One region of the Frateuria sp. GZRR35 genome, then DNA from elsewhere that is predicted to be linked to it. Evidence: predicted binding sites of a transcription regulator. Region 1 holds the regulator's gene; each other region holds the start of a gene.

Region 1 (3,268 bases):
CGCGGATTGGCTTCCAGCTCGACCAGTTGTTCCGACAGGCGCTCGACCAGTTCCCCGGCCTCGACCAGGAAATCGTCGCGCAGTTCGGCGTCGAGCGAGGGGTCCATCGCCGCCCCGCCTCAGAACCCGAATTCGCTGAGCAGGCGGTCCGCCTCGTCCTGGCCGGAGATCTTCTCCACCACCGGCGGCGGCTCGCGGCCGGACAGCGCGCCGGTCAGGCGAACCAGCTCCAGCAGCGAGGACTCCACCGACTCGATGAAGTTGACGACTTTCTTGATGCGCTGGCCGGACAGGTCCTGCCAGGACTGCGCCATCACCATGTCGTTGAGGCCATCGCGGCAGTTGCCGGCGAACGCACTGGCCTGGCGCGCCAGGTCGGCGACCGGATCGCACGGTGCGGCCGAGGCGAGCACCTGCTCGGCGCTCTGCGCCAGCGCGTCGGCCTCGGGGCTCATCCGTTCGGCGAAATCGATGCTGCGATGGGCCGCCTGCGCGCTCATCTCCAGCACGTCGTTCAGATGCTTGCGCACGTCGGCCACGCGGCCGGGCACGCCTTCCTGCGCCAGGTCGTTGCCGAGCCGGCTGACCGCGCCGTGCAGGTCGCGCGCGAGCAGGCCCAGCGCACGGAACAGGTGCTGTTCGCGCTGGCGCACCAGCGCGTCGAGCGCCTGCTCGAACGCAGCGCCATCGGCGCTGTTGAGCAGATCGTGCAGCTCGGCCGGCAGCGCGGTTTCGTCGAAGGTGGACAGGACGGCGCTCATGCGCTGGCTCCCGCGGCGGCAAGGCGCTCGAAGATCTTGGTGAGCTTCTCCTTCAGCGTGACCGCGTTGAACGGCTTGACGATGTAGCCGTTCACGCCCGCCTGGGCGGCGGCGATGATCTGGTCGCGGTTGTTCTCGGCGGTGACCATCAGCACCGGCAGGCCCTTGAGCGAGGGCTCAGCGCGGATCGCGCGCAACAGGTCGATGCCGGTCATGTTGGGCATGTTCCAGTCGGTCACGACCATGTCGAAGGGCTGGGTCTTCAGCATGGTCATCGCGTTGTTGCCGTCGTCGGCTTCCTGGATCAGCGTGTTGGTGAAGCCCAGCTCCACCAGCAGGTTCCTGACGATGCGCCGCATGGTGGAGAAATCGTCCACCACGAGGATTTTCATGTTCTTGTCCATTGGTTCCTCTTGGTAGGGAATGGGGAATGGTTGATCGTCAATGGTTCAGCGCGGGGCGGAGCGATCGGCCTGGGCACGCCGGCTTTTGCCTTTGCGATTGCCCATGTCCGATTCCTCGCTCCCGTCCCGCCAATCGCCCAGGCGCGCGCGCAGCCGCACGATCGCCTGGCCATGGATCTGGCACACGCGCGACTCGGTCACGCCGAGCACGGCGCCGATTTCCTTCAGGTTCAATTCCTGCTCGTAATAGAGCGACATGACCAGCTGCTCGCGCTCGGGCAGGCCGGAGATGCCGTCGATCAGCGCCTGGCGCAGACCTTCCTGCTCGATGCTCTCGGCCGGCCCCAGGTTGCCCTGGTCGACCACGTCGAAGGCGGGCGCGCCGTCGCCGTCATCCGGCGCGGTCAGGCTGAGCAGGCGCGCGCTGGCGGCATCGGCGAGGATCGCGTGGTACTCCTCCGCGCTCACGCCAAGCCGCTTGATCACCTCGGCGTCCTCGGCGTCGGCGCCGGTCTCGATCTCGATCTGGCGCACCACCTCGGCCACTTCGCGCACCTTGCGGTGCACCGAACGCGGGGTCCAGTCGGTCTTGCGCAGCTCGTCGAGCATGGCGCCGCGGATACGGATGCCGGCGTAGGTCTCGAAGCTGGCGGCGCGGTCGGTGGCGTAGTGCCGCGCGGCTTCCAGCAGCCCGATCATGCCGGACTGGATCAGGTCGCCCACGTCCACGCTGGGCGGCAGCCGGCCCATCAGGTGATAGGCAATACGACGCACCAGTGGCGCGTGCTGGCGCACCAACTCATCCGCACTCTGTTTTTGCAGCTGGAGATATTCCGATGCCACGCTCATGTCACCACCCCGACGCCGTCACGGCCTGGCCACCGAAAAAAGCGATGCGGTCCAGGCCCGCGCGCGCGGGTTCCTCCCAGTTATCGACCGCACCTGCCAATTGCTTGAATGCCTGCGACGAACGCGCTGCCGGCCACATGTCCACCACCGCGCTCTGGCGCCGGATGGCCTGCTTGAGCCGCTCGTCCTGCGGCACGAAACCCATGAAGTCCAGCACCACGTCCAGGAAGCGGTCGCTGACCTTGGCCAGCTTCTGGTGCAACGCGCGGGCCTCGCCCAGGTTGCGCACCAGGTTGGCGACGAAGCGGAACCGACGCACGCCGAAGTCGCGGGAGAGGACCTTGATCAGCGCGTAGGCGTCGGTGAGCGAAGCGGGCTCGTCGCACACCACCAGCACTACGTCGTCGGTCGCGGCGGCGAACATCGCCACGTTGTCCGACAGGCCGGCGGCGGTATCGACCAGCAGGTAGTCCGGTGGTTTGGGCAGCTCGTCAAACGCGCGGATCACCGCGGCATGTTCGCCGTTGCCCAGTTGCGCCAGCCGCCGCGCACCGGAGCCGCCGGGGATCACCTTGAGCCCGTGCGGGGCTTCCAGCACCAGCTCCTCCAGCGTGGCCGTGCCATCCAGGAGGTGGCCCAGGTGGCGCGAGGGCGCCAGGCCGAGCAGCACGTCGACGTTGGCCAGGCCCATGTCGGCATCCAGCAGCATCACCTCGTGCCCGGCCATCGCCAGGCTCATGCCGAGGTTGACCGCCACGGTGGTCTTGCCGACGCCGCCCTTGCCGCCGGCCACCGCGATCGCGCGGCAGCGGCGGCGCGGCGCGCCTGCATTGACCGCCTGGTGCGGCCGGTGCGGTGCAGGCGGCGCGCTGTCGCGCTCGCCCGTGATCGCGTTGAACATGTCTTTCAAGCCCCACGCCTGATTCATTGCAAGGATTCCGCTCATGCCTGCGCCACCATCGTCCCGAAGCGTTCGGCCAGCATCGCCTCGTCGGCGGCCGGCGTATTGCCCTTGAGCGCCTGCGCGGCGCGACATACCAGCAGGCGTGCGTCGGCGGCGGCGATGTCCTCGGGCACGCGCTGGCCGTCGGTGGTGTAGTCCAGCGCCAGCCGGTGGCGGATCAGCACCGACAGTGCGCCGCCGAGGCTGGGCGCCTCGTCGAGTTTGGTCAGGATCGCCGCGTGCGGCTTGACCGGCAGGTAGGCACGCACGGCGTCGTCCAGCGACTGCGCCTGCGCGTTGGCGGCCAGCAC
Region 2 (3,268 bases), on a different contig from region 1:
CACCGTGCAGTGGTCCACGCTGCGCACGCCCTGGCTACGGGTGCGCTGGATTGTTTTTGCGATTGGCCTGGGGTTCGCGGCGACACTCGCGCAGTTCATTGCACGCGGTTTGCTGGGCGAACACGCCTGAGCTCTGGCGTGGGAAAGCCGGCGGATGTTTTCAGCGGAGGCAACGTCATGCAAACACCATTTCATCGAAACACTTATCTATCCGCCGCCTGCGTGGCGTTGGTGGCGACGATCCTCCTCGTGTGGCTCAGCCTCGGCGTGGGCATCATCGGAGCCGATGGCGACCCGGCCAATCGTATGTATTTCGGCGTGGTGGCAATCGGCGCCGCCGGCGCGGTGATCGCGCGCCTCCATCCGACCGGCATGGCGCGGGCGTTGGCGGCCATGGCCTTCACGCAGGCACTGATTGGCGCATTCGCGCTGGTCGAGGGGCTGGGGCTTCCCTGGAGCGGGCCGGTGGAACTGGTGTTGTTGAACGGCTTTTTCGTGGCGCTGTTCGCCGGCTCGGCGTGGATGTTTGCGCAGGCGGCGCGGGGCGAGCCGGAGCGGGGGCGGGTTTGAACGGGATGCGATAGCGCAGTGAGCCGGTCACGCACTGCGCTTGCAAGGTTGGACGTCAGCCCGGTAACTGCGCGCGCGCCTGCATGGCCAGTTCGAACGAGCGCCGCCGCAGGGCGTGGTCGAAGATGTTGGCAGTGAGCATCAGCTCGTCCGGCTGGTGGCGGGCGATGAAATCGGCCAGACCCTGTCGCACGGTGGCCGGGCCACCGATCACCGCACAGGCGAGCGCCCGCTCGACGCCGAGCCTTTCGGTGGGCGTCCAGTACGCCTCGATATCGTCGATGGGGGGCGGCACCGGCCCGGGCTGGCCGCGGCGCAGGTTGATGAAGCTTTGCTGCTGCGTGGTGAACAGGCGGCGTGCCTCGGCGTCGCTTTCGGCCGCGACCACGTTGATGCCGGCGATCGCATAGGGCTGGGCGAGACGCGGCGACGGGCGGAACTCGCTGCGATAGATCGACAGCGCAGTGTCCATCGCATCGGGTGCGAAGTGCGAGGCGAAAGCGAATGGCAGCCCCAGCGCGGCGGCCAGGCGCGCGCTGAACAGGCTGGAGCCGAGCAACCAGACCGGCACGTCCAGGCCCGCGCCGGGAACGGCGCGCACGGCCTGGCCCGGCCGGGCCGGCTCGAAATAGTGCAGCAGTTCCAGTACGTCGTCGGGGAAGGTTTCGGCGCCGTCGGCGTAGCGGCGCAACGCGCGCATGGTCGCCTGGTCAGTGCCCGGCGCACGGCCCAGGCCAAGGTCGATGCGGCCCGGATACAGCGCGGCAAGCGTGCCGAACTGTTCGGCCACCTGCAGCGGGGCGTGGTTGGGCAGCATCACGCCGCCGGCCCCGACGCGGATGGTCGAGGTGCCACCGGCGACGTGGCCGATCAGCACCGCCGTGGCCGCGCTGGCGATGCCGGGCATGTTGTGGTGCTCGGCCAGCCAGTAACGCCGGTATCCCAGTTGTTCGCCCAACCGCGCCAGATCCAGCGTGTTGGCGAACGCGGCGCTGGCATCGCTGCCTTCGGTAATGGGGGCCAGGTCGAGGATCGAGAAGGGAATCATGCGAGGGTCCTGCACGGCGTTCGCAGGATGTGGGGCCGCAGGGCGACCTTTGCCAGTGCGCAGGAGACGGGCCTTGGGGGCGCTTCGACTTCGCCGCGCCTCTGGGAGCATCGGGACGCTGGCTACATTTGTGCGCGGTGCTGCCGATACAGCGCGAAGCACGCCATGGGACCTGCATCCGGATGATTGCCATGTGGCGGCGACTTTTCGCCGCAAGGAAAACGCCGCTTCGCCCCGCCCCTGCACCGCCCGTCGTGACGGTGGCGACCGACGTGCCTGCCCGGGAGGCCGGTCCGCCGCTGGCGGACGTGGAGGACCGCTTCCATCGCTTCGTGCTGGGGCTGCCAGCGGCCGTCACCGATGCGGCCAGCACCGCCGAGCAGGCGACATTGCGGCGGCTGGAGGCGATCGGGGAGCGCTTCGACGTCAGCGGACTGCCGCGCCTGCCCAGCGTGTTGCCGCAGCTGTTGCGTGCCTTGAGGAACGACAACCTGGCCGGCTCGCAGCTGGCCGCGATGATCGGTCGCGATCCGGTGCTCGTCGGCGAGGTGATGCGGGTGGCGGGCAGCGCGCATTTTCGTTCGGCCCAGCCGATCCACAGCCTGCAACATGCCGTGGTGCTGCTGGGCCGCGACGCACTGCGCCAGGTCGCCACGCTGCACGTGATGAAACCGATCCTGCAGGCCAGCGCAGGCATGCGCGGGCACATGGCCGGGCCGTGGTTGTGGGAACACGCCGAGCGTTGCGCGCACGCGGCGGCGTTCCTCGGCCGCCATGGCGGCTGCGATCCGTTCGAGGCGTTCCTGGCCGGAATGGTCTGCCATACCGGCACCGGTGCGATCGTGCGCCTGCTGGACCAGGAAGCGCCGCCATCGCTGGGGCCGTTTTCGCCGGTGTTCCTGGCCGGCTGCATGCGCATCGGCGCGCGGCTGTCGCTGCGTGCGGTGCGCCATTGGGACATGCCCGCCAAGGTGATCGGGGCACTGGTCGAACGCGTCGACGCCCCGCAGGCGCCGGCCTCGTCGCTGGGCAAGGTGCTGGCCTGCGCCGACCCGCTGGCGATGGTGCAGTTGCTGGTCGAACGCGGCCTGCTGGATGCCGAGCTGGATTACAGCGGCACGTGGCCGAGCTGCTTCCCGGAACCGGTCATGCGGCGCGGGCAGCTGGACCTGCGCCGACAGTTCATGCCGGCGCAGGACTGAGCGCTGTCAGTGCGGCGTGGCGTCCACGTCCGCGCGCAGCTGCCAGGCGATGTCGTCCGCGCCGGTGGCCAGCAACGAGCTCAGCGCCTTGGCGTAGTCGGCGCGGGCGGGGGCCGGCATCGATGGCGACACGTGGTAGGTCTTGTCCGAACCCAGGCCGCGCGCGTGGATGGCGCAGTGGGTGCCCAGCTCGAGCGTGACACTGGCCGGCGTGGCCTCGCTGTCCACGCGCATCTCCGCAAAAACCTGCTCGCACTGCACCACCAGATCGGTGAAATAGCTTCCTTCCAGCGCCTGGCGCAGACGCGCCTGCAGTACCTCGGATACCGGAGGCGTGGGCTTGAGCGTCAACGAATCCTCCAGGCCGCGGACCTCGACGTCCTGCGTATCCTGCTCGACCTGCAGCCACGGCGCCGACGCCGGCGACACCAGGCTGCCGAGCGCCACC
Region 3 (3,268 bases), on a different contig from region 1:
GCGGCAAGCGCGTGCGCTCGCCGGTGACGAGGTTAAAGATCACCGGGTCGGACACCGTGTAGGCGTTCTCGCCCGTGCCCACGTAGTGCTCGCGGTTGGCGAGCAGGCATGTTCCGTCCCTGGACCAGGCAATCGGGACATAGTTGATGTCGGTCGGACTGCTGGTAAGCCGGCGCAGGCGCCGTTCGCTGGGACGGGTCGCCGCATCCATGACGTAAAGGTCGCCGAAGAGGTCGTATGCCAGGCGTTTGCTGTCCGGAGACCACACCGGATTGCTACCGTAGCTGACCAACCCCGACTCGGCCCCGGTCGCAAGCTCGATCAGGCTCAATTGTTCGGCCCGGTCGTAGTTGATATCGACCGCCCAGGCGGCATCCGGCGACAGGAAGAGACGCGAACTGGAAGGCCCGTTCAGTCGGCGCAGGAAAATGCGGGTGGCCAGGCCCGTGCGCACGTTGACCCGATAGATGCTCTGGTCGGTGGGGGGCTCGAGGCCACCGCCGATCTCGGTTTCGCCAAAGAACAGCACGCTCTGGCCGTCCAGCGACCATTGCAGCCTGACGATGAGGGCGTCCTCGGGCAGGCAAAACAGGCGCCGATGGTTTTGCCCTTGCCCACCGACGATGTGCAGGCAGTTGAAGTTTTCGACGTAGGCAATGCCGCCGGGCCCCCAGACCGGCTGGTAACGCAAACCGATACCCTGCGTGATGCGCCTGACCCCGCCGCCCTGGCGATCCATCACCCACAAGTGCGAGCGAGAAAGGCCATCGTCACGCTCCACTTCGAAGACGATGTTCGAACTGCCGGGCGACCAGCCGCCCAGGTAGCGATCCACGCCTTCCTCGGGGGGCATCAGGTAAGCCTCGCGGCCCCGGGTATCGACCACGGCAAAGCCGCTTCCCTTGTATTCGTGGTTCTCCACAAGCTGGCGGGCCACCAGCACAGCATTGCCCTGCGCGACCCCTGCGCGCGAAGGCATCGGCGCGGACAAGCCGGCCACGGTCAGCGCCAGCACGGAATAAACCAAAGCAGACGTTTTCATGCCACGTTCCTCGCGGGTGTGTTCCCCCTGCTTTGCGTGGCTGCCCCGGGCATGGCATGTCCCCGCGAGGCAAATGCCGTGCAGGGGCGAGGCGACATCGAGATAACGGGCAGCCAACGGCTCCGGTACAGTGCGCCGACGCCTCCGACGTCGACGCCTGCGTAAGTTTTTGCGGACGCTGCGCCGGATCCGGTGAAGCGCGCGACTAGGGCGGGTCTGCCTCGATTTCACGCGAATTTCATGGCCGCGGCCGCTGTCGCCCCGGGGCTCAAGTTTTGGTCGGTCTGGTCGATTCCTTTACCGACTGCACGGAACCGGCCCAACCTGCCCGGCCGGCAGGCAGGAGACCCGCGTGATCATCCAACCCACCAGCCTCGCCGCGATGACCTGGGCGGGTGCCGCCTCCGGTGCCGCGTCGGAAAGCTGGCGCGTGGGCACGGTGCTGTCCGCGCGACCGCTCGGCATGGGCGAGCAGGGCCGGATGGTGCTGCAGATCGGCGCGCTCACGGTGGAAGCCGACCCGCTGGGCATTCCGCTGCCCTCGCAGTTCCAGGTACGCGTGCTCGCCATGGGCAACCCGCCACTGCTGGAGATCCTCGCCGGTGCCGGTGCCGACCCACGCGTGCAGCAGGCGCTACGCGAGCGCCTGCCGCAACAGAACGGCTACGCACCGCTGCTGGCCACGCTCGGCGCGCTGGCGCAGCGCCCGGTGCTGCGGCAGCTGCCGCCGGAGGTGCGCTCCGCGCTGGCGCTGCTTGACCAGGGCGTGCGCACGCCGCAGGACATCAGCCACCCCGAAGGCCTGCGCGAGGCGATCGCCCGCAGCGGCCTGTTCCTCGAATCGCAACTCGCGCGCCCGCGCAACAACCCGCTGCCGCTGGGCGACGAAGACTTCAAGGCGGTGCTGCTGCGCCTGGCCGCGCTGCTCGACCGGCAGCCGCGTCTGCCCGCCCACGTCCCGGCCAGCAACGCCGACACGCCGCCGCCGCTGCGCCAGCGTGGCCTGCAGGCGCAGCCGCGCGTACCGCTCGCCATGCCGCTCGCCGACGTGCCCGCGGACGAGGACATCCACCAGTTGCTCGGCCGCCTGCGCGGCGACGTGCACGCTGCGTTGGCCCGGCTCGAAATCGCCCAGCTCGATGCCGCCGGCGCGCAGGCCTGGATGATCGACATCCCGTTGCAGGGTCCGGACGGGCGCGATGTGCTGCAGATCCATCTCGAACAGGGCCAGGACGCCGAAACCGGCGCCGGTACCTGGACGCTGGGTTTCGCCATCGACCTGCCTTCGCTCGGGCCGCTGCAGGGCGAGCTGCAACTGCGCGACCTGCGCCTGAACGTGCGCCTGTGGGCCGAGCGCAGCGCCACCACCGAGCGGCTGGAGCGCCAGTTCACCCCGCTACGCCAGCGCCTGGCCGCCAGCGGCCTGCAGTTGGAGCAGCTGAGCTGCCAGACCGGCCTTCCGCAAGGCCAATCCCATGCGAGCGCACTGCTGCTGAAGGCCACCGCATGAGCACCGCCCTGCCGCCCCCGCAGCGCCGCGTCACCCTGCGCCTGGCCGGCCCGGAGTCCAAGGCCACGCCGTTGCCGCCCGAGGCACTCGAATTGCTGCTGGCCCGCGCCCGCGCGCTGGGCCTGCCGTTGCACCACGATCCGCAGATCGCCGCGGTGCTGGCCGCGCTGCGCCTGCGCGAGGATGTGCCGGTGTTGCTCTACGCGGCGGCCGCCGCGGTGCTGGCGAGCGTGTACGAGGCGAGTAGCGAGTCTGGCGTCTGACTCTCGGGGGTGGGTTGAGATCCCGCCTTGGAGGAGCTGCCACTGCTTTGCCGGGCGCTTGGGAGCTGAGGCACAGGAAGAGCGCGAGGTTGTGCATGTCCGCCGCGAGCTGCTCCCTCTCCCCTCCGGGAGAGGGTTGGGGTGAGGGGCCGGGGCTCGCGGGGATGTTTCGTCCGAAGGGTGCTTTTGGTTGCCGCCCTTGCGCGGCCTCCCCGCAACTTGGCTCGCCTGCCGCGGGCTTCCGATCGCCTGTCGGCGCTCGGGTCACTTTCTTTGCTGGCCCAAAGAAAGTAACCAAAGAAATGGCCTGCTAAGCACGGGTTGGCTAAAAAGCTAGGTGCCTGTGCGCTTTGCTTGGTCAGTCACCTGCTCTTAGAGGAGCTGCCGCCGCTTTACCGCGGGCGCTCGGGAGCTGGGGCGGGAACAGTGCGAGGTCATGCACGTTGGCCGTAT

What was found. Region 1 encodes FliA, which starts transcription of late flagellar genes. Its sites were predicted from a motif close to TAAAGTTTNNCNNNCNNNGGCCGATAA; they were not measured.
Region 2: ACFWZ3_RS15805 (HDOD domain-containing protein) is a predicted target of FliA. The motif match lies at 1,742-1,768, and genes of this name have one in related genera.
Region 3: fliK (flagellar hook-length control protein FliK) is a predicted target of FliA. The motif match lies at 1,311-1,337, and genes of this name have one in related genera.

The regions. Positions count from the first base shown of each region.
Region 1 is NZ_JBHZGL010000011.1:13,519-16,786, forward strand. Features, by position in the region: gene ACFWZ3_RS12895 (chemotaxis protein CheA) at 1-107, opposite strand, end outside; gene ACFWZ3_RS12900 (protein phosphatase CheZ) at 120-761, opposite strand; gene ACFWZ3_RS12905 (chemotaxis response regulator CheY) at 758-1,165, opposite strand; gene ACFWZ3_RS12910 (RNA polymerase sigma factor FliA) at 1,211-2,014, opposite strand; gene ACFWZ3_RS12915 (MinD/ParA family protein) at 2,016-2,960, opposite strand; gene flhF (flagellar biosynthesis protein FlhF) at 2,957-3,268, opposite strand, start outside.
Region 2 is NZ_JBHZGL010000016.1:5,566-8,833, forward strand. Features, by position in the region: gene ACFWZ3_RS15790 (hypothetical protein) at 1-130, shown strand, start outside; gene ACFWZ3_RS15795 (hypothetical protein) at 139-570, shown strand; gene ACFWZ3_RS15800 (LLM class flavin-dependent oxidoreductase) at 626-1,618, opposite strand; gene ACFWZ3_RS15805 (HDOD domain-containing protein) at 1,873-2,820, shown strand; gene ACFWZ3_RS15810 (hypothetical protein) at 2,827-3,268, opposite strand, start outside.
Region 3 is NZ_JBHZGL010000022.1:8,486-11,753, forward strand. Features, by position in the region: gene ACFWZ3_RS17130 (hypothetical protein) at 1-1,159, opposite strand, end outside; gene fliK (flagellar hook-length control protein FliK) at 1,395-2,552, shown strand; gene ACFWZ3_RS17140 (flagellar biosynthesis protein) at 2,549-2,815, shown strand.